Regions from separate parts of the Bacillus sp. LH1 genome, predicted to be linked through region 2. Evidence: a T-box and tRNA genes for the amino acid it is inferred to sense, from the RefSeq annotation. Region 2 holds a T-box; the other holds one or more tRNA genes.
The links. A T-box is a leader RNA that pairs with one kind of tRNA and senses whether it is charged. The one in region 2 lies ahead of argS (arginine--tRNA ligase), so its partner is inferred to be a tRNA-Arg.

Region 1 (21,997 bases), 2.5 Mb from region 2:
TTATGCAGGAAGAAGCGAATCGTTATATTCGTAATGGACAGTTAGAAGAAGCAATTGCTACATTAGAAATTGTTACGAAAGATTATCCGGAATTTTGGTCAGGTCATAATAATTTAGCCATTGCACATTTTCAATCGGGTAATGTAGACAAAGCGCTGAAGTTAACAGAAATGATTTTAGAGAAAAATCCTGGTAATATACATGCGCTTTGTAATACACTTATTTTTCTATATTCAATTGGAGAGCATAAACAAGTAGAAGCATTAGCGGGACAGCTAGTTTCAGTATATCCAATTTCATTTGAACATCGTTTGAAACTGGGAACTACACTTGCAACAATTGGTTATTTCGAGCATGCATATAAATGGTTCAAACTATTAAAGCGTCAAGGATATGAGGGAGACGTTAGTTTTTATTATTGGTTTGCATATTCTGCTTATATGGTGAAAGATCAGCAACTAGCTGAAAAAATGTGGCAATATGTCGTGGAATTGCATCCTGATAAAAAGGGAAAAGAACCGTGGAATGCGCTGAATTTAGCAGATGAAGGACAAAACATGTTATTTGAAGAATTACGAAAATCATTTCAGCAAAGTGCGACGCTAGAAGAACAAATGCTAGCTTTATATTTAATGAATGAATTGTCAACGCCGGAGAAGGTGGGATTCTTCTTTGATATAACGCAAGCGAAGAACGGTGTTCCCATCGTATCACAACTTGCAAAGTACTTCTTTTTACTTAATAGTCATAAGAGTATTCCAGCTGATTTACAGCAATTTGAGCAGTGCGCGAGAATCGCGGATGCATTATACAATTATACGAAAAAAGATGATGAATTAATTGAAGAGTGTTTACACTTTTGGTTTTGTACGTTCATACGTTTATATACATCTGGAGACATATTTACAAATGTGTACGGCTGGTCAGCTGCGATTGAATACATTGTACGCGGCGAACAAGGAAATAAAATGACACAGTCGGAGCTTGGAGATGTATATAATGTATCTGTAGCGACTGTCCGAAAGTATGTGCAAGCTGTTAAGCGTACGCACACATAAGATAAGCAAATCATTGGGAAAAAAATGATGCTAACAGTATAATGAGGGTAACTTAATTGTGTAGGAATGGATAGGAGTGAATAGTGTGTCAGAAGAAAAAATTTATGATGTCGTTATTATTGGTGCAGGACCAGCTGGTATGACAGCTGCAGTATATACATCTCGTGCAAATTTAAGCACATTAATGCTTGAGCGTGGTATTCCAGGTGGCCAAATGGCAAACACGGAAGATGTAGAAAACTACCCAGGTTATGAGTCTATTTTAGGACCAGATTTATCAAATAAAATGTTCGAGCATGCGAAGAAATTTGGTGCTGAATATGCATACGGTGATGTGAAAGAAGTCATCGATGGTAAGGAATACAAAACAATTATTGCTGGTAAAAAAGAATATAAAGCACGTGCAATTATCGTTGCAAGCGGTGCAGAGTATAAAAAAATTGGTGTACCGGGTGAAACAGAACTTGGCGGCCGCGGTGTATCATATTGTGCAGTATGTGACGGAGCATTCTTTAAAGGAAAAGAACTTATCGTAATTGGCGGCGGAGATTCTGCTGTTGAAGAGGGTGTGTTCTTAACGCGCTTCGCATCAAAAGTAACGATCGTTCACCGTCGTGACACGCTTCGTGCACAGAAAATTTTACAAGACCGTGCTTTCCAAAACGAAAAAGTAGATTTCATTTGGAACCACACGATAAAAGAAATCAACGAAGCAAGTGGTAAAGTAGGAAGTGTAACACTTGTGGACGTAAATAGTGGAGAAGAGAAAGAAGTCAAAACTGACGGCGTATTCGTATACATCGGTATGTTACCTTTATCAAAACCATTTGTTGAACTAGGTATTACAAATGAAAATGGTTACCTTGAAACGAACGAGCGTATGGAAACGAAAATTCCTGGTATTTTCGCAGCTGGTGATGTTCGTGAAAAAATGCTTCGTCAAATTGTAACTGCAACAGGTGACGGTAGTATTGCAGCGCAAAGTGCACAACATTACGTAGAAGAATTATTAGAGGAATTAAAAACTGTATCAGAAAAATAAGGGATAATATACCTTGTGAGAAGAAAGCTACCGACAGGAGCTTTCTTCTTTTTTTGTGTGAAAATGTCAAAGTTTTGTCAAAAAATATAAGGATTATAAGCTTTCTTATTGATATACTGGACTTTACGGAAAAAATCACTATAAGAAATGAGGAATTTATTCAGTATGGAATGGCGTAATATATATCGTGGATTTTGTATGGGCGTTAGTGATTTAATTCCTGGTGTGAGCGGCGGTACAATCGCTGTTGTGTTAGGGATTTATGAACAATTGCTTGCGGCAATTAGTGGATTCTTTAGTCGTGAATGGAAAAAACATTTAGGATTTTTAATTCCACTTGCAGCTGGTGTGGCAGCGGCATTTTTAACGTTAAGTCACGTTATTAAATATTTACTTGCAAATCATTATGAACCGACTCAATTTTTCTTCCTCGGTTTAATTATTAGTATATTACCGATGTTAATGAGGGAAGCTGATGCAAAGTCGTCGTTTAAAGGTAAGCACATCGTTTTATTAATAGTTGCAGCAATTCTTGTTGCGATTACAGCTTTCTTTAAACCAGATAAGGCAGCAGATCCAATTACGACGTTAACAATTTTAAATGCAATTGGTTTATTTTTCGCAGGATGGATGGCTAGTATGGCCATGCTGCTTCCTGGAATTAGTGGATCTTTTATTTTATTAATTATTGGTGTGTATCCAACAGCAATTAACGCTTTAACTACACTTAACTTACCTTTAATCGTGGTTATCGGTGCTGGTGTTATGGTTGGATTTGTTGTAAGTAGTAAAGGCATTAGTTTTTTATTAGATCGTTATAAAAGTATGACATTTGCGGCAATTATTGGACTTGTAATCGGTTCGATTGTAATTGTATTCCCTGGGATTCCGACTGGTGGATTTTCAATTATAAGTTCAATCATTACCTTTATTTTAGGATTTGCGATTGTTACTTATTTCGGTAAGAAATAAGGGCTTTAATCCCCTTGGCGATAAAAATCGTTAAGGGGATTTTTCATGCTATTCATTCAAAGTATAAGCATTTACATTGCTTGTTATAGAAAGCTTTTTTAAAATTGCTGAGTAGCATATGCTTAGCGAAAGAGGACTGGCTCCTTCGTTGTAGCAAACTGTTTTTGATAGTATAATGAAAGAAGTATGCAGTGAGAAATTTTACTGCAAGTAGCTGAGGTGAAGAAACATGCAAAGAGTGACAAACTGTGTGTTAATTAGAGATAATGAAGTACTCTTACTCCAAAAACCTCGCCGAAATTGGTGGGTTGCACCAGGCGGGAAAATGGAGCGTGGTGAGACTGTAAGAGATTCCGTTGTTCGCGAGTATCGTGAAGAAACAGGTATTTATTTGAAAAACCCAGCGTTAAAGGGGGTCTTCACCTTTGTCATCCAAGAAGGTGATAAAGTTGTTTCTGAATGGATGATGTTCTCCTTTTTAGCGACAGATTTTGCAGGAGAAAACAAACTAGAGAGCGAAGAAGGCATCATTGGTTGGCATACATTTGATAAAATTGATGATTTAGCAATGGCGCCAGGAGATTATCACATTATTGATTATTTAATTAAAGGAAATGGCATAATCTACGGTACATTTGTATATACCCCAGATTTTGAGTTGCTTTCATATCGATTAGATCCGAGTTAAACCGTCAAGGAGAGGATACAATGACAGAGAATAATGATATAAAAATGGTAATTATTACAGGGATGTCTGGAGCCGGAAAAACAGTAGCTTTACAAAGTTTTGAAGATTTAGGATATTTTTGTGTGGATAATTTACCACCGATGTTATTGCCAAAGTTTATTGAGCTTATGGCGGATTCAAAAGGGAAAATGAATAAAGTGGCACTTGGTATTGATTTACGTGGCCGCGAGTTTTTCGAACATTTATGGGGAGCACTTGATGATTTATCAGAACGTACATGGATTATTCCTCATATTTTATTTTTAGATGCGAAAGATAGTACGCTTGTAACTCGTTATAAAGAAACGAGACGTTCGCATCCACTTGCACCAACTGGTTTGCCGTTAAAGGGAATCGAAGCAGAGCGTAATTTATTAACAGATATGAAGGCACGAGCGAATATTGTGCTTGATACATCGGATTTAAAACCGAAAGAATTACGTGAAAAAATTGTTCACTTGTTCTCAACAGAAACTGAGCAAGCATTTCGTGTAAATGTTATGTCATTTGGATTTAAGTACGGTATTCCAATTGATGCAGATTTAGTATTTGATGTTCGTTTTTTACCAAATCCATATTACATTCCACATATGAAGCCATTAACAGGACTAGATGAAGAAGTTTCTTCGTATGTACTGAAATTTAATGAGACACATAAGTTTTTAGAGAAGTTGACGGATCTGATTACTTTCATGCTGCCTCATTATAAAAGAGAAGGCAAAAGTCAACTTGTAATTGCAATTGGATGTACAGGTGGACAGCATCGTTCTGTTACGCTTACAGAATACCTTGGGAAACATTTGAAACCAGAGTATAGTGTTCATGTATCTCATCGTGATGTGGAGAAGAGAAAGGGCCATTAAGGGATGAAAAAAGAGAGAAAGCCTAAAATTGTCATCATGGGAGGCGGAACTGGACTCTCTGTTTTATTAAGGGGATTAAAGCAATATCCTGTTGATATTACAGCAGTTGTTACAATTGCTGATGATGGTGGCAGTTCGGGTAGATTACGTGATGAGCTAGAAATTCCACCTCCAGGTGACATCCGTAACGTACTTGTTGCGTTATCGGATGTAGAGCCACTGGTGGAAGCTTTATTTCAGCACCGTTTCACAACAGGAGACGGACTGAAAGGTCATGCGTTAGGAAATCTATTGTTGGCAGGTATGACCTCGATTACAGGAGACTTTTTCCATGCAATTACAGAAACAAGTAAAGTATTAAATGTCAGAGGACGTGTATTACCAGCAGCGAATCAAAGTGCGGTACTTCATGCGGAACTTGAAGATGGGGAAATTGTAACAGGTGAATCAAAGATTCCTTATTACGGAAAGAAGATTAATCGTGTCTTTTTAACTCCAGAAGATGTAGAGCCATTGCATGAAACGTTGGCTGAGATTAAACGAGCTGATTTACTTGTTTTCGGTCCTGGAAGTTTGTATACGAGTATATTGCCCAATTTAGTTGTTAACAAAATTGGAGACGCTGTTCTTGCTGCAAAGGCGAAGAAGGTATATGTATGTAACGTTATGACACAAGCGGGTGAAACGATGGGATATACTGCTTTTGATCATGTGCAGGCGTTACACGATCATTTAGGGCAACCATTTATCAATACTGCAATTGTAAATAACCGTGAGATTCCTTGTGAATTACGCAAGTCATATGAGGAAGAAATGTCTACACCAGTTGTAGTGGATGAAGAACGTTTTGTTGAAAATAATATTGATGTTATTCAAGAGGGATTAGCGAAGTATGATGATCATGTTGTAAGGCATGATACGTTAAAGTTAGCGTCCATTTTATATTCATTGTTATAAATATGCGTTGCCTCGTTTGAGGTAGCGCTCCTCATTCATATAGGACAAGAATTTTGTTCCATAATAATCGTATAAGGAGGTGTTGACTGTGTCATTTGCATCAGAAACAAAGAAAGAGTTGACGAATCTTGAGATGAAGGAATGCTGTGAGAAAGCAGAATTATCAGCGTTACTTCGAATGAACGGGTCGCTTTCTTTTTCAAACCGTCGTCTATCTATCGATATTCAAACGGAAAATGCGGCAATTGCAAGAAGGATTTATACGCTTTTGAAAAAAGGATATGACGTGACGGTAGAATTGCTTGTCCGTAAAAAAATGCGCTTGAAGAAAAATAATGTATATATTGTGCGGCTTGTTGAGAAGTCTCGCGAAATATTAGCTGATCTTCATATCGTTCGAGATGACTTTTCATTTATTCGAAATATATCACAAGAATTGATTGAGAAGAAATGTTGTAAACGATCGTACTTACGTGGCGCATTTTTAGCAGGTGGTTCAGTAAATAACCCAGAAACATCATCTTATCATTTAGAAATCTTTTCGTTATATAAGGAACATAATGATGCTATATGTGAACTGATGAACGGATTTGATTTAAATAGTAAGACGTTGGAAAGAAGAAAAGGGTACATTACGTATTTGAAAGAAGCAGAAAAAATTACAGAGTTTTTAAATATTATAGGTGCTCATAATGCACTTTTAAGATTTGAAGATATTCGAATCGTACGTGATATGCGTAATTCTGTAAATCGTTTAGTGAACTGCGAAACAGCTAATTTAAATAAAACAATTGGTGCAGCACTAAGACAGATTGAAAATATTCGTTATATTGATGAGACAGTTGGTCTTGATATTTTGCCGGATAAATTACAGGAGATTGCACAATTACGAAGAGATTATCAAGATGTAACATTGAAAGAGTTAGGTGAGATGGTATCCGGGGGGAAGATTAGTAAGTCGGGTATTAATCATCGTTTGCGTAAAATCGATGAAATCGCAGAGAAATTACGCGCGGGGGAAACGTTAGTAAAAAAATAAGAGGTTAAAGGGGAAATGGAGCTGTGGTTCAAAAACGAGTTCAGGTTTCATTAAAAAACGGTTTACAAGCACGTCCGGCTGCGTTGTTTGTACAAGAGGCAAATCGCTTTCATGCAGATATCTTCATCGAGAAAGATGGAAAGACAGTAAATGCAAAGAGCATAATGGGGATTATGAGCTTAGCAATTGGAACTGGAAGCATGATAACAATTACAACAGAAGGTTCAGATGCAGAAGAGGCTTTAGAAGCATTAGCTGCATATGTACAATAAGAAGCTATCGCGTATATGCGATAGCTTTTTTGTTTTGTTGTTTGTGCGGATTAGCGGGGAGGGGTATTTAGCTGGTTTGTCCTTGTCGGAGATTGTCGGTAAATCGATATGTTGTGTCGAACCGTTGATATATTAAAAAAATCGTTGATATAATTTAAGTTTTGTTCGATATAATTGAAAAATCGTTGATATATTTAGGTGAATACCAGGGTGGGTATCCAGAAGGAGGTGCATGATAATAAAAAAGCACCCTGTAATAGGGCGCTTTTTTATGTATCCAGCTCCAGCGGCTAGAATCTCCGGTCGCTTCGCCCCTTCATTCGAGGCAAAAAGCGCCTCGGAATCAGGTGCTCCATCGCCCTGTGATTCTGAACGAGCCGCTTCCGCTTTTAAGTATTAACGATTTGTAAAGATCTTATCGATTAAACCGTATTCTAAAGCTTTTTCTGCTGTCATGAAGTTGTCGCGGTCTGTGTCGCGTTGTAGTACTTCAAGTGGTTGACCAGTGCGGTCAGCAAGAATTTGGTTTAGTTTTTCACGTAAGAATAGGATACGTTTTGCAGCGATTTCGATTTCAGTCGCTTGACCTTGTGCTCCACCAAGTGGTTGGTGAATCATTACTTCACTGTTTGGAAGTGCGTAACGTTTTCCTTTTTCACCTGCTGCAAGTAAGAATGCACCCATAGATGCAGCCATACCGATACAGATTGTTGATACTTGTGGTTTAATAAACTGCATTGTATCATAGATTGCCATACCCGCTGTGATAGAACCACCAGGGCTGTTGATGTAGATGTGAATATCTTTTTCTGGATCTTGAGATTCCAAGAATAAAAGCTGGGAAACGATTGAGTTAGCTACGTTGTCATCAATTGCACTACCAAGCATAATGATGCGGTCTTTTAATAGTCGAGAGTAAATATCGTAAGCGCGTTCTCCACGATTTGTTTGTTCAATTACTGTAGGAATTAAATTCATCTGTTATTTCCTCCTTATAAAGCTTTCTTAGTCTTATAATACAATTATGGTCAATAAAGGTCAAACGAAACCACTTTAAATCAAAAAAATATGTAGTTGTACCATGAAATATTCGCTATGTTTTCGAAATTCCCTGCTTATGTATCTTCAACATCATAACCGAATTACATAAATTTAAACGTTACGAAAACTGGAGAAAAAAGAAAAGAACGCCTTTTAACTGAAGCGTTCTTTCGATAATTAGTCTTTTAAAAGATAGGTTACTTTATTTAAAATCTTTTCGATTTGTTTCGCGTTTTTACTATACATTTCGCTTGCTGACTTCGACTTTGTTTCTAGGGAAAATAGTTCAAGATCAGCATGACATTTTTTTAAAGATGCTAATAATAAAGGTTTGTTTTGAGGAGAAGGCATTTGGAGTTTGTCATTGTAAATGTCGATAGTAAGTTGTCCGTATGAATCCACTTGACCAAGGAAGACATTTTCAATAACAACACCGATTTTTTCTAATTCTGAATGTAGCCAAGCGCGGTTATGTCCGCTTGCTGAAAGAGGTTCATCTAGTACATTTCCATCCATAATAACAGTTTGTGGTTCTTTTTCATTTGGCACTTTTAAACCGAGATCTTTTGCTGTAAGTGGCTGAGAATCTTTCTTTAATAGTACATTTAATTCTCCACTCGGTTCTAAGACCGCAAATTCGACTTCCGCTATACTGAATGCACCATTTCCTCTAAGAAGTTCAAGTAACTCATCACTTGTATATTTCTCTTTCTTTAAGTTATCCTCAAGTACTTTTCCGTCTTTTATTAGCACTGTCGATTTTCCTTCAAAGAAATCTCTAGCGGCTTTGTTTTTTAAGGAAAGAATGCCAACAAAAAAAGGTACCGAGGCGAAAATAAGTATTGCAAAGACGCCGTGGAAAAATTTTGAATCAAGCCCTGTAGATACTTGGGCAGCGATGTCACCGATTGTCATTCCCGCTATGTATTCAAAAAAGGAAAGTTGAGAGATTTGCCTTTTTCCTAAGCACTTTGTAATAGTGAATAAAATAATTAATATGAATACAGAGCGAAGGATGACAAGTGTCCATTCCGGTAGGTGAGACATAGTCATTTCCTCCAGTCTACTTAAAACCCTTTATATTGAGGTTCTTCACGTTCTAATACTGAAACTCTATCCTGTAAATCAGCGATGACACTGTCCATTTCTAACATACATTCATGAAATACGCGTTTTGCTTCATCGTCTGTAGAGTTTAGCGAAAGGGAACTTAAGCTTGCTTGAGCTCCTCTTACACTAGCAAGGCAAGTTTTTACGCTAGAGATAACAGTCATATAAACACCTCTTATCCTTTCGGTTTGAATAATAATGCTCCAATGAAGCCGAAAATAATAGCTGCTGATACACCGGCGCTCGTTACTTTAAACATGCCGGTAATAACGCCAACGATGCCATGTTTTGCAGCTTCTTCCATTGCGCCATGAACGAGGGCATTACCAAAGCTTGTAATAGGTACAGTTGCCCCGGCTCCAGCGAAATCAATTAATGGCTCATACAAATTAAATCCATCTAATATAGCTCCAGCAACAACGAGTGTTGCCATTGTATGAGCGGGTGTTAGTTTGCCGACATCAAACATAAGTTGGCCGATTACACATATGAGTCCGCCAATGACGAAAGCCCAGAAAAAAATCATTGCGTTGCACCTCCAAATTCAATCGAAACGGCATGAGCGATACACGGAATCGTTTCTTCTTGTTGGAATGTAAGTGGAGATAGTAAAGCGCCTGTCGCAACGACAAGTATTTTTTTGAACTCTCCTCTTTTCATTCGGTTTAATAAATGACCGTACACGACTGTTGCGGAACATCCAGGCCCACTAGCACCAGCTATGACAGGTTGTCCTTCTCTATAAATGATAATTCCGCAATCTTGAAATTGTTCGCTCGTTACTTTCGTTCCGTGTTTATGTAGTAAGTCATAAGCAATTTCGCGTCCTACATGTCCGAGATCGCCTGTTACGATTAAATCGTAGTAAGAGGCATCAATTTGGCGTTCACGTAAATGGGCTTCAATTGTATCAACTGCAGCTGGAGCCATTGCACCTCCCATATTAAACGGATCCGTTAATCCCATATCAACAACTCGCCCAATCGTTGCAGATGTTACTCTTGGACCATGGCCAGTATCGCTTAAAATAGCGGCTCCTGCTCCGGTTACTGTCCACTGTGCAGTAGGCGGCTTTTGTCCACCGTATTCAGTAGGGTAGCGGAATTGTTTTTCTACAGCAGTATTATGGCTTGAAGCTCCAGTTAATAAATATTTTGCACCTTTTGCATTTACGATACTTGCTCCAAGTGCTAAACCTTCCATAGAAGTAGAGCAAGCCCCGAATAATCCGAGATAAGGAGTGCCCAGTGTGCGGCAAGCAAAGCTTGTTGGAGTGATTTGATTAATTAAATCTCCTGCGAGTACGAATTGAATATCGTCTTTACGAAGTTCTGCTTTTTCAGTAGCGCGGCTACAAGCTTCTTCGAATAAAATTTTATGTGCTTTTTCATAGGAATCTTGTCCAAGCCATAAATCTTCATGAAGGATATCGAAGTCTTCTGGGATGTTCCCCTTTGCTTCAAATGGTCCACCGACAACCCCTGTTGAGATAATGACTGGTTTGTTTTCAAATACCCACGTTCGGTGTCCTTGTAACATTTATAGCCCTCCCCATTGAACGAGAATCGTTTTAATAAGTGCGATGACGAAAGCGGAAAATACACCAAATAAAATAACAGAACCAGCTAGTTTAAACATATTGCCGCCAACGCCAAGGACAAATCCTTCCGTTCGATGCTCAATACATGCGGCAATAACAGAGTTACCAAATCCAGTAACAGGTACAGCTGTGCCAGCACCAGCAAACTGCCCAAAACGATCGTATATACCAAATCCAGTTAGTAACATGGAGATGAAAATAAGAGTTGCGACTGTCGGATTGCCTGCTGAGCGTTCAGTGAAATCAAAATATGTGATATAAAAAGTAGAAATGAGTTGTCCGATGAAGCAAATAAAACCACCGACGAAAAAGGCTTTTATACAATTTTTTAAGACAGGTCTTTTCGGTTCGCGTTCTTGTTCGAATTTTTTATACTCCTGTTGTACAGGGGTTAAGTTTTTATCTTTACTAGACATTGCAATCCTTCCTTTTCTTTTAAAAAGCGTTAAGTGTTAGACTCCATTTTTTTACCAATGAATTTTAATTGTTTATTAATTTCATCTTTAGATACTTCTTTTTCCTTAATTTTTCTTTCGAGTTTTTCGAGTAACATAAAGATTTTTTTATCTGTACTGACACGAACATCGAAAGTAGGATGCTCATCACTTAGCTGCTTTTGAAGCTTCTTACGAAGAGGTTTTAATCCAAACCTTTCGTGATGCTCAGGTGTAACTGCTATGTAGAGATCTAAATTTGAATTCACTGCTGTGCTTTTTATAATTTCATCCATAGCGAGAGCTCTTTTCTTCGCTCCTTGTGATATAGATTGATTAAAGGATTCCGTACTCGTCTTTGTTAACTTTGGACCTTTTTCTTTCTCCGTTCGTTTTGCTTCTTCTTTCACTTTTTTATCTAAAGGACTATTATCACATCCGGTAAAAGAGCTAAATAGAAGTGCAAATAATGCGGTTATGAGGCCGAGTTTTCGCATAATTATCATTCCATTTCTATTGCAATATGTAATGTGATAGAAAAAGGATGACTGCATATCATCCTTTTTCTATTTCACAGCAAGACTGATTCGTTATTGCTGTGAGTATTGTGGTTCTTCTTGTTGGACTTCTTCAACGCGTGGGTTTAAAGAATCGATAATCGTTTGTGTTTGCTGCGCAGCTGTTTGGAAAAGTTGCTTCGCTTGTTGGTTATCCGTATCAAGAGCGAATCCCTCTAAGCTAGCTTGTGCACTTTTTAATCCAGAAACAGTTTGCTTTAGTTTCGTAATTACAGTCATTGAATGAAGCCCCCTTTGGAATATCAATTCAAAGATTATAATTTGTGAGTTGGGGTGAATTTATGATTGGAAAATTTAGGGGTGAAATAGATTTTATATGCCTTTAGCTAAGATGCATAAGGTATTACGGGGATATTTTTATTGATTTAGATGGATTTTATTGCTATTATTATGAGAAGAAAATGAAGTGTTTTCTATAATCATGCGCCCATAGCTCAGTCGGATAGAGCGGTGGTTTCCGGTACCACGTCTGCCGGGGGTTCGAATCCCTCTGGGCGCGTCAAAAAGTCCTAACTTACGTTTTGTAGGTTAGGACTTTTTTGTTTATCTCATTATTTGAGGGTTAAACAAAACAAACTGATGGAAGTCTCATTTTATATGTGTACTTTCAAAATGCCTTGTCTCATTGCTTCTGTTAAAGCTTCGGAGCGTGATCCTACTTTTAATTTTTTGAAGATTTTTGTTAGGTTGTATTCTACAGCTCTTGAACTCATGTACAGTTCATCAGCAATTTGTTTATTGCTACTTCCTTTAGAGACGGATTCTAAGATTTCTAATTCTTTTTGTGTAAGAAGAGCGGTTTTATTTTCAAGTTGTTGAGTCGTTATATCGTCTGTACGTAGTTGACGTAATAACGAAATAGGAAGTAAAGTATATCCGTTTACAGCTGCACGAATTGCCATTAATAGCTCTTGCTGAGAAGCTGATTTACTAATAATGCCGCTGATACCAGAGTTTATTAATAAATTGAATTGGGATACGTATTCAAAACCTGTATATAAAATGATTTTTGCATCTGTTTGAATATGTAATATTTTCTGGGCGAGTTCAATACCACTGCAATTGGGCATATTCATATCCAAGAGGTATACGTCAAAAGGTGTAGCATCACTTTTTATAAGTGCTTCCTGTTCATTTAAAATATATTCTGCTTGCATATCTTCTTCTAATTCAATCATGCTCTTTGTTCCTTCGCCTACAATTTGATGATCATCTACAATTAATACTCGAATCATTATTTACCACCTCGGAACTGTAATGTTTATTTGAAGTCCTTTTTTTGCTTCGGATACTATATGTATTTCTCCACCAATTGATTGAAGCCTTCCTTTTATACCGGAAAGCCCCATATGCTGCTTAGGAGAGTGGGGAGTGTCTATATTAAAACCTTTGCCGTTGTCTCGGTAGTCTAGGAAAATACAGTTATTCTCTTCCCATAAAAAAATCGATACGATGGTTGCCTCGGAATGTTTATCTGCGTTTGTTAGTAGTTCTTGAATGATGCGATATAAAGATAAAATTTTGTCAAAATCGTAATGATGTTCTTGAATTGATTCATGATCAAATTGAATTTGAAACTGCACTCGTAATTGTGTTTGGGCTAGCAATTCTCTTAATGCACCAATTAAACCAGCATCTGATAAAAGTGATGGACGCAATTCATTACATGTGTCGCGAATTTGTTGTATTACATCGTGCATACCGAAGTGGATTTTTTTTAGTTCATTTTTTAATTCTAGTGGAACGGATTTGTTTTTTAGTAAAGAGTCTAGTTTGCGGTACCATACAATTTGATCTTGTAATGCAGAGTCGTGTAAATCTGAAGCAAGTCGGCGCCTTTCTTGTTCAGAAATTTGAAAGAGTAGGCGTGATAAGCTTGCAGAATTTGTTTTGGATTCTAAACTCTCCTGCTCTAGAGAATGAATAATTTCATTAATGGTATACAAGTTTTCGTAAATAAGACGGACGTATGTCGTGACAGTGATGAACCATGATTTTTCATGCGTATTATATTTAATATTATTCACTTTTGTTCCAATCCAGATGTAGTGTTTTATATGTTTAGTAGAGTATAAGTAAATACCGATGCATCCATCATCCTCTAATAAATCATTAATTAGTAATGCTGCCATACTCCATTTTTTCTTTTTAGAAAGTGTGAAATCTTTCGTTTGTCCATATCCGTTGCATCGTGTATATGTGTTTTCTTTCATATCATATTGAACAAATTGAATAAAAGAAGGTTTCAACATCGAAACGATTTCATTAGTGAATTTTTTCTCTAACTCTTCTGTTTTCATAATAGATGATAGCTGTGCGGTAAACTGTTCAATATTTACGTATAAGTTTGTTTTAGTCCGAAAGAGGTGATTACGAAATGTAAAATCTAATCTTTCTTTTAATATGAGAAATAGAATATTTAACGGAAAAATAATAATAAAACTTTGCAGCAGTCGAGAGAGAAAATTGTCTTTGTAATAAATGCTCCAGCTCGTAATGATTGCAATTAATAGAGTTGGGATTAATGACAGAAATGCGTAATACCGTAAACGATCAAATACAAAATCTACATCAAAAATCTGCTTCGTCGCTACTAAATAAAAATAACCGATTGGAAGAGCGATTAGGAACATAGCTCCAATATCTGCTGAGAGAATCGGTGTACTGAATATTGCATCTGGAAGGGCATAGAGTGTAACGAACGGAAAGAAGGCAATGGAATGAATCGTGAGCATTAATTTTAAAAATGGTTTATGTACTGTATTGTGATATTTGATATAGGCACGGATTAAAAAATATATGCAAAAGATAATATTTATTGAAAGGTAAATTAGTTCTAATCCATCGGTATTAACTACGGGAAACGGAATGAACATCGTTAAAATAGAGAGTGATAGTAAAATAATGCCAATTGCAATATCGATTTTTAGAAATCTCATAGAAATGACGTATAGTTGCTTTTTCTTGAATAACTCATTCAATAATAAAATGAGAGACATAGGTGTACCTTGAAATACAATACTTAAAATAATGAGGGCGATAAAATCACCTTTACCAGATTCAACTGCGATTAGAAGACTTGAGGAAGTCATGAATAGAAACGTAATCAAAAAGAATGTTTCCCGGCTCAAAGGCTTCTTTGTATAAAGAAAAATAGATAACCCTAAACAAATAAAAGCGAGTAGGAAGGGAAAGTATATAGAAATAATTTTGTCACGAGAATCAATAAAATGTTGTGTTCCTTTATAAGTTTGGATGATATCGCCTTTTTTAACTTGTATTTCAGATGCATTTAGTGATTGGTTTTGATATCCAGGAAGTATTCCTAAATGAGGCTTTTCTTTATTTATCGAATAGATTATATCTCCTTCTTTTAAGTCCGTATGAAAAGCCCAACCGGAGGATTTAATTTTTGCTATTGTGTATGTAGCTGAGTCTGTTTTAGAAATAAGAACTCCACTATATGGTTGGTTTATTTTATATAAGATATAGCCTTGTAAACAAAAATACAGGATAGTTACACATAAAATGAAAACGAAGTTACGTTGTATCTGCAACGGTTTGGACACCTCTCTTTGTAGGTATATCGTTTAATTTCTGAATATTTTTATAATAACATTTAAGAAGTTTTCATACAATCAACTTCATCTGTTGAAATTGCGGTGAACCACATAAGAGTGGTTCGCTTTTTTTACGGTAAATACAGTACGGATTGCGGACAATAGCATCAGAAAGAAGTCTATGATAAAGATACAACTTAACAAGTCAATGAAGGAGGAAATAGTTATGAAAAAGTTTTTGTTGATGGTAGGCGGGATGGTATTAGGAATGGCGGTTATTTATTTCGTAAAAAGCTAAAAGGAGCTGTTATGGATGGCATTTGAAATTCAAGGATTAAATAAAACATTTGGTGAATATAAAGCCGTTAATGATTTAAATATACGTGTAGAAGAAGGTGGAATTTTAGGGATGCTGGGCCGAAATGGTGCTGGTAAGACGACAACGATTCGTATGATCTTAGATTTAATCAAACCGGATAGCGGCCAAATTCTATGGAATAATCGCCCTTTTTCAAAGAAAGACCTATCTATTGGCTATTTACCAGAAGAGCGTGGATTATACCCGAAAATGAATGTAGTGGAGCAATTGGTGTATTTCGGCAAGTTAGAAGGAATGCCAGCTAATCTTGCAAAAAGGCATGCGTTACAGTGGCTAGAAAAATTAGAAATGACACCACATTTAAAGAAGAAAACAGAGGAATTGTCAAAGGGAAATCAACAAAAAATTCAATTGATTTCAGCGATATTGCATAATCCGGAATTCATCATACTAGATGAGCCATTTAGTGGATTGGATCCTGTAAATGCAGAGATGTTAAAAAATGTTGTACTTGAGTTAATCGCGCAAAGAAAAACGATTATCTTTTGTAGTCATCAAATGGACAGTGTAGAAACGTTCTGTGAGGAAATTTGTATTATGAAAAACGGTCAAATTGTATTATCGGGTGCCTTGTCAGATATTAAGAAAAGTTATCAATACAAATATATGACGTTGCAAACGGAAGGGGATATTGAACCGATTCTTAAGAAGAAAAATTTCAATTTTGAAAAAGTTAATCGTACGTTCATGATTAAAGTTAATGATGGAGAGGATGCATTTTCGCTGCTTGAAGACATTAAAACTAAACAATATATCCGAGATGTTTCTATTAAAGAACCTTCTTTACATCAAATCTTTGTTGAAAAGGCGGGTGCATAAGTAATGAGGAATTTCTGGATTGTTTTAGGGCAAACGTATTGGGATCGTGTGAGGACGAAAATATTTATTGGGATGACATTGTTATTAATAGGGGGAGGGATATTCTTATTCTCCTTTCCAACTTTAGTACAAAAGTTTTCTGGAGAGAAAGAAAAAGCAAAAGTTGTATTTATTTCCGAAGCACCTAATGTTACTTTGGATCAATCTAATCTTAGTAAAGCTCTTCCAGAATGGGATTGGTCTTTAGGTGATAAAACAAAATTAAATCAATATAAGCAAGATTTGTTAGATAAGAAAGTCGAAGCGCTCTTTATATTAAAAGAGGGTGCGGGTGCTGAACCAGTATTAGATTACTTTATGAAGGTGGATAATCCTAAGTTGATTCAAAGTGCGCAGGTATTTGTACAAAATCAGTATTTTCAAAGTGCGGTAGTTAAACAACAGTTATCAGAAGAGGCTGTGAAATCACTGACGATGAACGTGCAAGCGAAAAAGCAAAACTTAAATAACGAAGAAACAAGCTCATTCTTACTGGTGTATTTATTAGTGGCGATTATGTACTTAGCAATTACTTCGTATGGAAATGCGATTGCTACAGCGGTAGCGTCAGAGAAGGCGTCGCGTGTTATGGAAGTGATGGTAACGAAGGTGTCGCCTGTTCACATGGTCTTTGGGAAGATATTAGGAGTCGGTCTTGCTAGTTTGACACAGTTATTTATTTTCTTCCTTAGTATGGCGCTATATATTAAATCTGGAATTTTTAAGGTATCGGATTCGTTTTTTGGAGTGAATATTGATGTAAATATGATTACAGGTGAGCATGCTGCATATTTCTTGTTATATTTTGTTCTCGGTTACTTCGTTTATGCGGCACTTTTCGCAGTGTTTGGTTCTATGGTAAGCAGGCCAGAAGAATTATCCGGAACAACGATGCCGATTACTCTTATATTGATGGGAAGCTTAGTGGTGGAGTTATTAGTAGTACTTGATAACCCTGAAGGGCTAGTATCAAGGGTGACATCATATGTTCCGTTTACAGCCCCAATTAGTATGGTAGTTAGGATTATTAATGGATCCGTTGGGAGTTTAGAAATTATTACATCTATGGTTGTATTACTGGCTAGCATTAGCTTAATTGCTATGTTTGCAGCGAAGGTCTATCCGAAAGGTGTATTAAGAAGTGGTAAGAGCCTTAAATTCATTCAATTGTTAAAAAATAATTAATTGCAGGGGGGAATAAATTATGGGATTTTTTTCGAAAAGAAAACAAAAAATGATGGATAGTAATAACGAGAGAAGCGTGAAAAAAATAGTTGAGTTGTCTGTGGAAGAGATGAGAGGAATTCAAGGAGCGTCTAGTGAATCGAACGATTATCTCTATGATTCCTATGTAATTAGGAATCAAAGTTCCTTAGCTTTAAATAAGAGGTTTCTTTCTTAATTAAGTATCGTAAAAGAGTAGTTAGGCATAGTGAAGTGTCACTATACCTAAACTGCTCTTTTTATTTTGGAATTGAACAGAGATAAATTTAATGTTGTTATATATAAAATTAAGGGTTACTATTAGTATGTGGTAACAAATAATTGAGTTTATTATTTTCTTTCAATATTATTCAAATTTAGGTTGTAAGTTGTAAATCTCATTAATACATATAAATTAATAATATTTTGGAATGGGTGTCTGCGTGAGGATTCTCCTTTTACCAAACTTATTGTACAATAGAAACAAGGGGGAGATTAGTTTGAAGGCAAGTCTTTTACAAGAACAAAGCTTACGTTTGGCAATGACACAAGAGTTAAGGCAAGCGATTACAATGCTCCAGTATAATGTACAAGAATTATCGGAGTTTTTGTATGAGCAATCGTTAGAGAATCCCCTTATTGAGTTAGGTGGTTTTGAGAGGGAGAAGAAAAAGAGCTCTAACAACAGTAAAAGTACCAGCAAACAAGTCGAGAATCAGATGGAGATCTACAGTGTGGATTCTACAACGATTCAGCAACATTTATTAAATCAAATACAGTATTATAAAATAGATGAAGAAGAGCGAAAAGTAGCTTCTTTCATTATTATGAACATGGATGGAAATGGATATTTACAAGAAACGAATGAAGAGTTAGCAGAGCTCCTTTCTGCGCCCATTCATGTAGTCGACCGCTCTGTAGAGCTTGTCCAATCACTGGAACCAGCAGGGGTAGGGGCGCGTAATATTCAGGAATGTTTAACTTTGCAATTGAAGCGCTTACAAAGGCGGAATGGATTAGCAGAAGAGGTTGTAGAAGATCATTTCGCTTATTTTGTGAAGAAAGATTGGCGAAAGCTCGTTCAAGTGTTGAAATGTAGTAATGAGGAATTACAGAGTGCGGTAAATTGTATAACGTCATTACAACCAAAACCAGGTCTTGCGTTTTCTTCAGATAAACCACTTTATATTGTGCCTGATATGGCGGTGAAAAAAGATGGCGATCGCCTCGTTTTACAAATGAATGAGAGAAATATGCCGAGAATTGAAATTCATTCTGAATATAGTGCGCTTCTTAATAATAGTGAAAGTGAAGTAGCATCTTACGTATCAGAAAAGTATCAGCATGTGCAGTGGATTATGCGCAGTTTGAAGCAGAGAAAACAGACGCTGCTGCAAGTAATGACTATTATTATGGAAAAACAACGTGATTTCTTCTGGAAAGGTCCAGAGTATTTAAGACCTCTCGCTTTAAAAGAGGTAGCGGAAGAGTTAAGTGTGCATGAATCGACAATTAGTCGTGCGACGCGAAATAAATATGTGCAAACACCACACGGTTTATTTGAGATGAAATCGTTCTTTAGCAATGCCGTTTCGACGACTGAAGATGAAGCAGTTTCTACAAAACGTGTAAAACAATTTATTCAAACGCTAATTGGGGCAGAGGATAAGAAAAAGCCACTTTCAGATCAAAAGATTTCAAAATTATTAGAAGAAGAGCATGAAATTGTTATTTCTCGAAGAACAGTGGCGAAGTATAGAGAACAAATGCATATCCCAGCTTCGTCATTACGAAAAACGATCGGATAGGTGAAGAAGATGAAAGTTGTACTGTATACTAAAAAAGATTGTGGCCTTTGCGTGAAGGCGAAACAAGTTTTACAGGAAGTACAATGTGAATATTCTTTTCAAATCGAGGAAATAGATATATATGAAGATAATGACCTTTTAGAAAAATATCACTTAATGATTCCGGTTGTAGAAATGGACGGAAAACAAGTAGAATATGGTAACATTCACAAAGGTGTCATAATAAACTATATAAAGAATGCAGTTAAGAGTTGAATAAGTTTCTATCTCCTGTTACAATAATACACGTAGCAGGGATTATTTTTTTAACCTATGTGGGACACAAAATGTCACTACGGGACGTAAAGTGACCACGAAGGAAAAATGAACCGATGTAGTGAGGAGAAAAGATATGCGCTCATGGATTCAGAACACAAAAAAATTATTACCTGATCTGCTACCTGTTATGCAAACGAGAATGCAAATTCTTCAATACATTAGGCTCATGCAGCCGATTGGAAGAAGAAACTTATCAGCAAGTCTCGGTATGACAGAACGAGTATTGCGAAGTGAAGTTCAAGTTTTGAAAGAACAAAACTTAGTTCACGTCGCTTCTTCTGGAATGACTTTGACAGAAGAAGGAACAGCTTTAGTTCTTGCTTTGGAAGACTTTATGAAAGAAATTTCCGGGTTAAAGGTTTTAGAAAAGCAACTTAAGGAAACATTAGACTTGGATGAAGTTTTCGTTGTCCCTGGTGATAGTGATGAATCACCTTGGGTCAAACTGGAGATGGGCCGTGCTTGTGTGACTTGTATAAAAGACCGTCTGACAGCGAATAATATCGTTGCTGTGGCTGGAGGAACTACGCTAGCTGCTGCTGCGGACATGATGCAACTTGATTGCAAAGATTTACATATGCTATTTGTCCCAGCACGTGGTGGAATTGGAGAAGGCGTCGAATTAGAAGCCAATACCATTTGTGCCAAGATGGCGCAAAATACGATGAGTAATTATCGCTTATTGTATGTTCCAGACCATGTTAGTAGCGAAGCATATGCGTCTATTGTGACAGAGCCTTCCGTGAAAGAAGTTCTTGAGTTGATTCGATCTTCCAATATCGTCATTCATGGAATAGGTGATGCGTTAACAATGGCACGTCGCAGAAGTACTTCAGAAGCAGATTGGTTAAAGATTCAGGCAAGCGAAGCAGTTGGCGAAGCTTTCGGTTACTACTTTAATGAAGAAGGAAATGTTGTTCATAAAGTAAGAACAGTTGGTATGCAACTAGAGGATTTACAAAATGTATCTCACGTTGTTGCAGTCGCTGGAGGTTCTTCAAAGGCAAAAGCAATACAGGCTGTAATTAAACAAGGGCACACTTCAATTCTAATTACAGATGAAGGTGCAGCAAAACAGTTAACAAAGGGTTTTACCCTTTAATATAATCCCCCAAGGAGGAAATTCAAATGACTAAAATTGGTATTAATGGATTTGGACGTATCGGACGTAACGTATTCCGCGCAGCTCTTAACAACTCTGAGGTAGAAGTAGTAGCAATCAACGACTTAACAGATGCTAAAACATTAGCTCACCTTTTAAAATATGACACAGTTCACGGAACTTTAAATGCAGAAGTATCTGCTAACGAAAACAGCATCGTTGTTAACGGTAAAGAAATTAAAGTTATCGCTGAGCGTGACCCAGCTCAATTACCATGGAGCGACTACGGAGTAGAAGTAGTAGTAGAATCTACTGGCCGTTTCACTAAAAAATCAGACGCTGAGAAACACTTAGGTGGATCAGTTAAGAAAGTTATCATCTCAGCTCCAGCTTCTGACGAAGATATCACTGTAGTTATGGGTGTTAACCACGAACAATACGATGCAGCTAACCACAACGTAGTATCTAACGCTTCTTGTACTACAAACTGTCTAGCTCCATTCGCTAAAGTATTAAACGAAAAATTCGGCGTAAAACGCGGAATGATGACAACAATTCACTCTTACACTAACGACCAACAAATCTTAGACTTACCACACAAAGATTTACGTCGTGCTCGTGCAGCAGCTGAAAACATGATCCCAACATCTACTGGTGCAGCTAAAGCTGTAGCATTAGTATTACCAGAACTTAAAGGTAAATTAAACGGTGGCGCTGTACGTGTTCCAACTGCTAACGTTTCTCTAGTTGACCTAGTTGTTGAACTTGACAAAGAAGTAACAGTTGAAGAAGTAAATGCAGCATTCAAAGCAGCAGCTGAAGGCGAATTAAAAGGTATCCTTGGATACAGCGAAGAGCCATTAGTATCTATCGACTATAACGGATGTACAGCTTCTTCTACAATCGATGCATTATCTACAATGGTAATGGAAGGTAACATGGTTAAAGTACTTTCTTGGTACGATAACGAAACTGGTTACTCTAACCGCGTAGTAGACCTAGCAGCTTACATGACTTCAAAAGGTCTTTAATTCTTAATTATATAAGTTATCAATGACAAAACGAGGGAGAGGGTT
Region 2 (8,570 bases):
AAAGCTATCTATCGTACTTGGTTTTGGAAGTAAAGTATACGATTATATCGCTAATAATAGAAAACTTGTTCCAGTGGGACATTGCCGCGGTGGGGTTTGTGAAATCCCTACAAAAAAATGAAATCATCGTTATCTTTCTTTTGCACCTATTAATAGAGCGTGATATGATGAATTTGGAATGAAAGTTGAAGGAGAGATTACAAGATGTCAAATGCTTATGAAGAATACATGCGCCAAATGGTAATCCCAATGCGCCAAGAGTTAGTGCGTTCTGGGTTTGAAGAGTTAACTACAGAAGAAGCTGTAACAGAATTTATGGAAAATACATCAGGTACAACTTTAGTAGTTGTAAACTCTGTTTGTGGTTGTGCAGCTGGTTTAGCACGTCCATCAGCAGGTCAAGCGGTTGTTCGTGCTGAAAAACAACCTGATCATCTTGTAACTGTATTCGCAGGTCAAGATAAAGATGCTACTGCAAAAATGCGTGAATACTTCGGAGAAATTCCTCCATCTTCACCATCTATGGCATTATTAAAAGGAAAAGAAGTTGTTCACTTTATTCACCGTCATGAAATTGAAGGTGCAACTATGGACGAAATTATTACGAACTTAGAACAAGCTTTCGAAAAGAATTGCTAAAGAAGGGGGAGAGTAAATCTCCCTCTTTTCTTTATATAGAGGTGAAACAATGATCGTAACAACAGCAGGAAGAACGAACAAAGAAATGACAGATTATGCAAACGAGGTAGCAGCAGAATTAAATGCTTCTTTCGTTAAACGTAATGACATACCGGTACATAAGCTACATGAGCAGTATGAACAAGATGTGCTTGTCGTAGGGAAGAACCGATTAGCTATTTATCCAAAAGGTACGGAAGAATCGTTTTTCTTTCATCCGAACTCAGCGATGTTTCGTGTGAAAAGGTTAATGCGTGGAGAACACGATCCGTTTGTACAAGCCACGCAATTAGAGAGAGGAATGACAGTGTTAGATTGTACGCTCGGGATGGCATCAGATAGTATTGTAGCTAGTTATGTTGTTGGGGAAAGCGGAAAAGTAACAGGACTTGAAGGCAATGAGTATATGGCTTATATTATGGAAAATGGTTTGAAAACATGGTCTTCATCTGTTTCTGAAATTGATGAAGCAATGCAAAGAATCCAAGTAAAGCAAACGGAGCATTTTTCATTTTTAGCGCAATGTGAAGACAATAGTTACGATGTCGTTTACCTTGATCCGATGTTTGAAGAAACTGTCATAGAATCCGATGGAATTAAAGGATTAAAACACTTCGCTTTGTATCATGATATTACTGACGAAACAATTGCGGAGGCAAAACGAGTGGCGAGAAAACGTGTCGTTTTAAAAGATCATTTTCGTAGTTCTAGATTTGAAAAACACAATTTTTATGTATACAAAAGAAAAAGTGCTAAGTTTCACTTTGGTGTAATTGACCCTTGCTAATTGTTTGAAAAGATGTATAATAAGCAATAATTAATTAAATATACTGTCTGTGATGAAGAGAGTAGTCTTTTTTAGAAGGAAAGCGAGCTAGGGATGGTGTGAGCCTAGTACGGAAGAAAAAGATGAAGCGCACTTCGGAGATGCTTCTTGAACGAATAGTAGAGAAAGCCGAGGCCCCCTGTCCTCGTTATAAACGGGAAAGTGGTTCGTAACGAACAACAAGGGTGGTACCACGGGTTAAAACTCGTCTCTTTTTTAGAGACGAGTTTTTTGTGTTTTAAAAAATAAGGAGGTTGTATCATGGATTATAAAATGCAGTTTGCGGAAAGTTTATCTAATATTTTCACGAATGAATTAACGCAAAAACAAATTTTAGATTTAATTGAAACACCGAAACAAGATGAATTTGGAGATGCAGCGTTCCCATGCTTTTCATTAGCGAAGCAATATAAAAAAGCACCAGCTCTTATCGCAAAGGAAGTTGCTGAGAAATTCAATGATCCGTTTTTTACGAAAGTAGAAGCCGTTGGTCCTTATGTAAATGTATTTTTCAATCGTGAAACTGTAAGTGATGCAGTATTAAAAACAGTTTTAGCGGAGAAAGAAGAGTTCGGTCAAAACCACTTTGGCTGTGAAAAAACAGTAGTAATTGATTATTCCTCTCCTAATATCGCGAAACCTTTTTCGATGGGGCATTTACGTTCTACAATGATAGGAAATTCGCTGAAACATATCGCTGAAAAATGTGGCTATGAAGTTGTAGGGATTAATTATATAGGAGATTGGGGAACACAGTTTGGAAAGTTAATTACGGCTTATAAAAAATGGGGAAATGAAGCAGTAGTTAAAGAAGATCCAATACGTGAGCTATTTAAGTTATATGTCCAATTCCATGAAGAGGTAAAAGACGACGAAGAACTAGAAGAAGAAGGACGTGCTTGGTTTAAGAAACTAGAAGAAGGTGATGAAGAAGCGGTAGAACTTTGGAATTGGTTTCGTCATGAGTCCCTTAAAGAATTTTCTCGCATTTATGAACTTCTCGGCGTAGAATTTACTAATTTTCAGGGAGAAGCATTTTATAATAATTTAATGGAAGATTTTATTGGGATTTTAGAAGAACATGAGTTGCTTGAACAATCAGAAGGTGCATTAGTCGTTAATTTAGAAGAAGAAGGAATGCCGCCTTGTTTAATTAGAAAATCAGATGGTACGACGATTTATGCAACGCGTGACTTAACGGCAGCTTTATATCGTCAAAACACTTATGGGTTTGATAAAGCGCTATATGTTGTTGGTCCAGAACAAAGCTTACATTTCAATCAATTTTTCACCGTATTAAAAAAACTTGGCTATACTTGGGTTGATGGTATGGAACACGTACCGTTTGGCTTCATTTTAAAAGATGGTAAGAAAATGTCGACACGTAAAGGAAGAGTTATTTTACTTGAAGAAGTACTCGAAGAAGCAATCGAACTTGCAAAACAAAATATTGAAGAGAAAAATCCAAACTTAAAACAGAAAGAAGAAGTAGCAAAGCAAGTCGGTGTTGGTGCAGTCATCTTCCACGATTTAAAAAATGAGCGTATGCATAATATCGAATTCTCATTAGAAAATATGCTGAAATTTGAAGGAGAAACAGGACCTTACGTACAGTACACACATGCACGTGCTTGTTCTATTTTAAGAAAAGAAAGTGTAGAATTTGAAACATGTACATTTGCTTTAAAAGACGATCATAGCTGGAGTGTCGTAAAATTACTAAATAAATTCCCGCAAATAATTGAAGCAGCTTTCAATAAAAATGAGCCATCGATTATTTCGAAATATATATTAGATGTAGCACAATCATTCAATAAATATTACGGTAATGTTCGTATATTAGAAGAGAGCAAAGAAAAAGACAGCAGACTCGCATTGGTTTATGCTGTGACGGTTGTATTAAAAGAAGGATTACGTTTACTTGGGGTGGAGGCACCTGAGGAAATGTAACATAGTAGTAAACTGACAAACTGGGTCTAGTATAAACCTGGTTTGTTTTTTTATTGGATATATATTTTTTTTGCAAAATCAATTAAAATCTTTTTAGAGAGGGTGATTCATATTGATTCGAACTTTTATTTTACAAATTCCTTGTCATAGAAGATTAGATAGGAGTTTTTTTAAACTACAAAAGTACATACCTTTATGTGCGCGTTGTACAGGCATGCTTATTGGTATTTTAATGTTTCCAATTTATTTTTATATGACACCTTCATTTCTTTTGGCAATCATACTATCATTTTTCGCTCAAATTCCGTTACTTATCGATGGGTTCACCCAAAAGTGGAAATGGAGAAGTAGCTCAAATTTGCTAAGAATAACTACTGGTGTATTAAGCGGTAATGGTATGGGATTATTCATTTCCTCTAGTGTTATATGGATATTATCTTAAGATATATAGTAATGGAGGTATTTACATAGATGTTCTGGATTTACTTAATTCTAATTTTTATTTCAGGCGGAAGTGGAATTGGTTTTATGATTCAAAATAAGTATACAGAAGCAATAATAGCTTTTGTTATTTGTATACTATTGTTTGGGCTACTGTATTATTATCTTAAAAGAAACAAAAGAAAGAGAAAAGCAGATTGTGACGATTTAGACTGTACGGATTGTTTTGATTGTGATTGTACTTGTTAAATTTTTCTTCCAAATAAAAAGCTAGTGTATTATTAAAAATACACTAGCTTTTTTGCTTTGAAATTTTAAGAAAAGTGTAGGAATACGGCTATTATATAGAGAACTTTAGTTTTGTATATTTAAGGAGTACCCTGATTCTCCAGATGAAGGATTAGCCTTTTTAAGTAAAATACCTATTATAGATGAAGAAGCAATTTGGGAAACTGATATAGATGAATCAAATTATTGTGCTATTCGAATCATGTTTACATATAAAGGTTGCAATTTAGGAGTTACGAATGTTCATTTAAATTGGAAATCTAATAGAAAAAGACAAGAACAAATGAATGCCGTGAATAATTGGATTACAAATAAAGTAAGTGATTACGAATTATTATGTGGTGATTTTAATGATGATCCATATTCAATGGTGCATCAATACTTAATTCGGAAGCATTGGATAGATGTAGCTCAGTTTAAAGAAATCGAAGAGAACATGATAGCTCAACCAACTTTAGATTATAGAAAGAATCCGAATTTAAAAGGTGATGTAAAGCAAGAAAAAAGATATGATTGGGTCATGATACAAGAAAATGCCGCATTTGAATTTCCTACGATTGAAAACGTATCTATATTTGGGGATTCGGTACTAACTTCAACTGGTGTGTTTCCTAGTGATCATTACAGTGTTTTTGTAGAGTTGAAATTTAATGAATGAGAAAAATGTCATTTTTTGTTGGTAAGTCGATATTCACCGTATAATCGCCGATATAATTTCATGTACTGTTTTTAACTAACAAAAGATAGGATACACATGTTACGTTATTCTATATAATCAAACAAAATACAGAGAAAGACAATCATTTTTACTATATTTTGTTATAAATTTGAATAATATTAATTAATACTATCCATTATAAGAGATTTTAGTTGAATACATACTATATGGTGTGTAAAATCTAAGCAAGTAGCAGTATAAATATAAATTCGAGGTGAATGCATGCTAGATTTTAAGCAGTTAGAAACTTGTTTAAAAGACAAGAGATTTGTAGATGGATTACAGGAAATAAATAATGAAATTGCATATATAAAAGAAACGAATACTTTATCCTATGTGAAGAATTGGCTTGCCAATATTCCTTCGCATAAGGAGTTCGATATATTAATTCGTCTTACTGATGAAGGGCTTATGCACCAATACAGTTCATTCCTCATTCGTTACGCTTATAAAAAATTCCCAAATATGAGAACGCTCTCTTTATATTGTGATGAGTTAATTGATGAGCGGAAAATTCTTGAAGCAGAGCAGCTGTTAAAAGAAACTTTAGAAGAGAGTAATAAAAAAGAAATAGATGCAGATTTTTTAGCGAAAACATATTTTACGTTAGTACGATGTCTTTTAGAAATGAAACGAAACGAAGAAGCGTTAATGTATATGCAAAAAGCAGAGGAGTACAGTGCACGCGCAGTGTTTGATAAATGGGGCTACGTTTATATGCATACAGGTGAATGGGAGAAAGCGGAAGAACAATTTATTGCTGGCATGCAGCATAAAGATTGTGAAGAGTTATCTACCTATTTATTATCACAATTGTATGCGAATAAAGGAGAACAAAAACGCGCGATACAGTTAATCGATGATGCAATTGTAAAATTCCCACAAGTACCATATTTTCATTTTGAGAAGATAAAGTATTTATTAGATTTAGAGCGATATGAAGAGATGTTAGCGGTAATAGATAACATAAATACTCAGCTGCCGTATCATGCCTATAATACTTACTTTGTACATTTACGTGCAGAAGCACTGTACAAAATGAATAAATTTGCAGATTTACAAAAACTATTAAAAGAAGAAAAGAGTTTAAAAGAATCTTTATATCATAATTTAGAAAAAAATCCGGATGGAAAAAAGGTTCACTTGCCGATAGTTCCTATTGTACAAAAGGATAATTATTGTGTTCCGACAAGTTTAGAGATGATGTTGCGTATATGGGGAGAGAAACGTACACAAGATGAAATAGCAGAGTTTATTTTTGATATGACAGGTTCGAAGTTTTCAGATACTGTTTCTTATTTAGAAGAATTAGGTTATGAATATCGTTATTTTAAAGGGAATGAAGAGAATTATAAGAGACTGATTGATGAAGGAATTCCTGTTTTATTAAGTATAGATATTGAGCATGCTTCACACGTACAAGTTCTATCTGGATATGATGATACATTGCAAGCTTTCTATGTTCAAGATCCAAACTTTATAGAACCAGTTCTTGTGGAATATAGTAAATTACAAGAAAAATATCGTTATACAGGCTGTTTAGCAATCACGTTTGTTCCGAAAGAAAAGAAGGAGCAACTAGCGTTTCTAAGTGAGGAAGAAAATCGTTACTTTAAATCTATTTTTTCTCTTACGGATCATTTAGATGAACATGACAAAGAGGGGATTAGTAACTTAGTACAATTTTTAAAAGAAACGAGTGATAATCCAAATACGTGGTTATATACGATAAAGCACTTAGATGTTGAAGTAGATAAAGAATTTATTTTATATTGTATCGATAAGTTAATGGAAAAGTTTCCGAACTCGGACTTTGTTAAATTGCATGGTGCACAGTGTTTTATTCGTCTTCAAGAAGTAGAGAAAGCGGAGCAAATGCTGACAAGCGTTGAGAAGAAAAATAATCGTGCTTTATATCATTTAATAAATGGAAGATATGCTTTTGAGCAGGAAAGTTATATAGAAGCGATTTCAAGCTTTCGTTCATCGTTACAATTAGACGCAGATCAGCCTATTGCTTGGAGTTTTCTCGCTTTATCCTATATGTATATTGATCAATCTGAAAAAGCATTGCAATACTCTCAAGTTGCGTTAGAGCGTAGTCCTGAAAGGTTCACTTTAACAAATCACGGTTTAATATTAATAGATTTAGAAAGATATGAAGAAGCATATGAAATCTTTAATGACTTGTTAAAAGAGTATAAATATGAAGCGCATGTATGGTATGAACGAGCGAGATGTGCACATCAACTAGGGAAATTATATTTAGCAATAAAAGGGCTTAAAGTAGCGATTCGTTTGGATAGTAATGCACCTTACATTTATACGAAACTTTCGGAAATATACGAATCTGATTTGAAGGATGAGGAAAGTGCGAAAGAAATTTTATTAAACGGTATTGAGAATTGTGATGATAAAGCACCTCTTTACGTAAAATTAGGTGATTATCATTTTCAAAATGATAGCTTGGAAGAAGCAGAAGTATTGTATAAGCGTGCTTTAGAAGAAAATGATGAGGATGTTTATTCTCACTTCGGACTTACACAAGTTTATATGGCAAGAGAACAATATAAGGAAGCAAAAGAATATATACTTGGTCTTGAGAAGCAAATTGAAAAGAGCCAAGATTTCCTCATGAATGCAGGAATGGTTTTATGGGATGCTGAAATTGAACTTGGTGGAAATGAAGAAGGGTTTAAAGTAGCACTATCTAAGTTAGAAAATGGTATAAAGAAAAGTGATTATAATGTAGCAAGTGCGTTAGATGAATATGTGAATCGAATTAAAGGAACGGAATTTGTACAACGAGGTATAGCATTTTTAAGAACGTTACACAAAGAAAGAAATGAAGTAAGTGAGTACGGTTGTTATGCAGGTATTTTATATGAATCTATTGGACAGTACGGCCAAGCGATGAAAAGATATAATAAGGCGATAGAACAAATGGAAACGGCATTACCGTATTACCGAATTGGTGAAACACTTATGGCATTAGGGCAATTGACGGAAGCAAAACAAGCGTATGAAACATGTTTAGAGCTTGATGGGAATTTCGTAGGTGTACATTTACAGCTTGCGGAAATATACGAAAAAGAAGAAAACCGTTCTAAAGAACAAAGTCATATGGTTCAGGCGATGAAAGAAGAGCCGTTGCATATTAATATGGAATATTTAGCACAGCTTTCAGTAGATATGAATCTTCAGGAAGAATTGCTGACTGAACTAGAACAATTAGTGGACGAAGTACCTGAAATATGGCGTTTAGATGCGATTGCATATGTGTACGGAGCGATGAATGAAATAGATAAAGAACAAGCACAGGTTGAATACGCACTACAATTAGATGGTGAGCATATAGAAGTTCTATATCATTATGCAAAAGTATTAGTGAAAAAAAGAAATGTAAAAGCAATTGAAGTTGCAATGAAAGTAATACAAAAAGATTTTGATAATGAACGTATATTTGATGTTTATGTAAAAGCAGTAGAGCAACATAAAAAATTGTCTAACATACGAGATTTTCTTCATACGTTAAAGGTGAAAAAAGCAGAAAGGAGTACAGCATTCATGTATGCTGCAGCTGCGGTTACGGAAATATGGATTGAACGCCAGCTGCATGAACAGCCAAAACGATCTATCATTACGAGAGCTTTTTATCGTATGAAAAAT

Region 1: it has a tRNA-Arg gene. The T-box ahead of argS (arginine--tRNA ligase) is inferred to sense a tRNA for this amino acid. The anticodon was not compared.

The regions. Positions count from the first base shown of each region.
Region 1 is NZ_CM175007.1:4,988,454-5,010,450, reverse strand. It holds gene ACX9TM_RS26010 (tetratricopeptide repeat protein) at 1-1,058, shown strand, start outside; gene trxB (thioredoxin-disulfide reductase) at 1,144-2,100, shown strand; gene ACX9TM_RS26000 (DUF368 domain-containing protein) at 2,266-3,072, shown strand; gene ACX9TM_RS25995 (NUDIX hydrolase) at 3,302-3,760, shown strand; gene rapZ (RNase adapter RapZ) at 3,781-4,662, shown strand; gene ACX9TM_RS25985 (gluconeogenesis factor YvcK family protein) at 4,666-5,619, shown strand; gene whiA (DNA-binding protein WhiA) at 5,708-6,658, shown strand; gene ACX9TM_RS25975 (HPr family phosphocarrier protein) at 6,682-6,930, shown strand; gene clpP (ATP-dependent Clp endopeptidase proteolytic subunit ClpP) at 7,327-7,908, opposite strand; gene ACX9TM_RS25965 (DUF421 domain-containing protein) at 8,149-9,018, opposite strand; gene ACX9TM_RS25960 (DUF1657 domain-containing protein) at 9,039-9,245, opposite strand; gene spoVAE (stage V sporulation protein AE) at 9,257-9,607, opposite strand; gene spoVAD (stage V sporulation protein AD) at 9,604-10,620, opposite strand; gene spoVAC (stage V sporulation protein AC) at 10,621-11,097, opposite strand; gene ACX9TM_RS25940 (YhcN/YlaJ family sporulation lipoprotein) at 11,127-11,612, opposite strand; gene ACX9TM_RS25935 (DUF1657 domain-containing protein) at 11,706-11,912, opposite strand; tRNA gene ACX9TM_RS25930 (tRNA-Arg) at 12,117-12,192, shown strand; gene ACX9TM_RS25925 (response regulator) at 12,287-12,928, opposite strand; gene ACX9TM_RS25920 (sensor histidine kinase) at 12,932-15,250, opposite strand; gene ACX9TM_RS25915 (ABC transporter ATP-binding protein) at 15,567-16,451, shown strand; gene ACX9TM_RS25910 (ABC transporter permease) at 16,455-17,675, shown strand; gene ACX9TM_RS25905 (hypothetical protein) at 17,695-17,892, shown strand; gene rpoN (RNA polymerase factor sigma-54) at 18,194-19,501, shown strand; gene ACX9TM_RS25895 (glutaredoxin family protein) at 19,511-19,756, shown strand; gene cggR (gapA transcriptional regulator CggR) at 19,893-20,921, shown strand; gene gap (type I glyceraldehyde-3-phosphate dehydrogenase) at 20,948-21,952, shown strand.
Region 2 is NZ_CM175007.1:2,140,181-2,148,750, forward strand. It holds gene ACX9TM_RS11280 (thiol-disulfide oxidoreductase DCC family protein) at 1-121, shown strand, start outside; gene ACX9TM_RS11285 (BrxA/BrxB family bacilliredoxin) at 205-639, shown strand; gene ACX9TM_RS11290 (class I SAM-dependent methyltransferase) at 689-1,465, shown strand; T-box leader at 1,506-1,720, shown strand; gene argS (arginine--tRNA ligase) at 1,766-3,454, shown strand; gene ACX9TM_RS11300 (DUF2085 domain-containing protein) at 3,567-3,896, shown strand; gene ACX9TM_RS11305 (hypothetical protein) at 3,926-4,144, shown strand; gene ACX9TM_RS11310 (exonuclease/endonuclease/phosphatase family protein) at 4,260-4,841, shown strand; gene ACX9TM_RS11315 (bacteriocin-processing peptidase family protein) at 5,124-8,570, shown strand, end outside.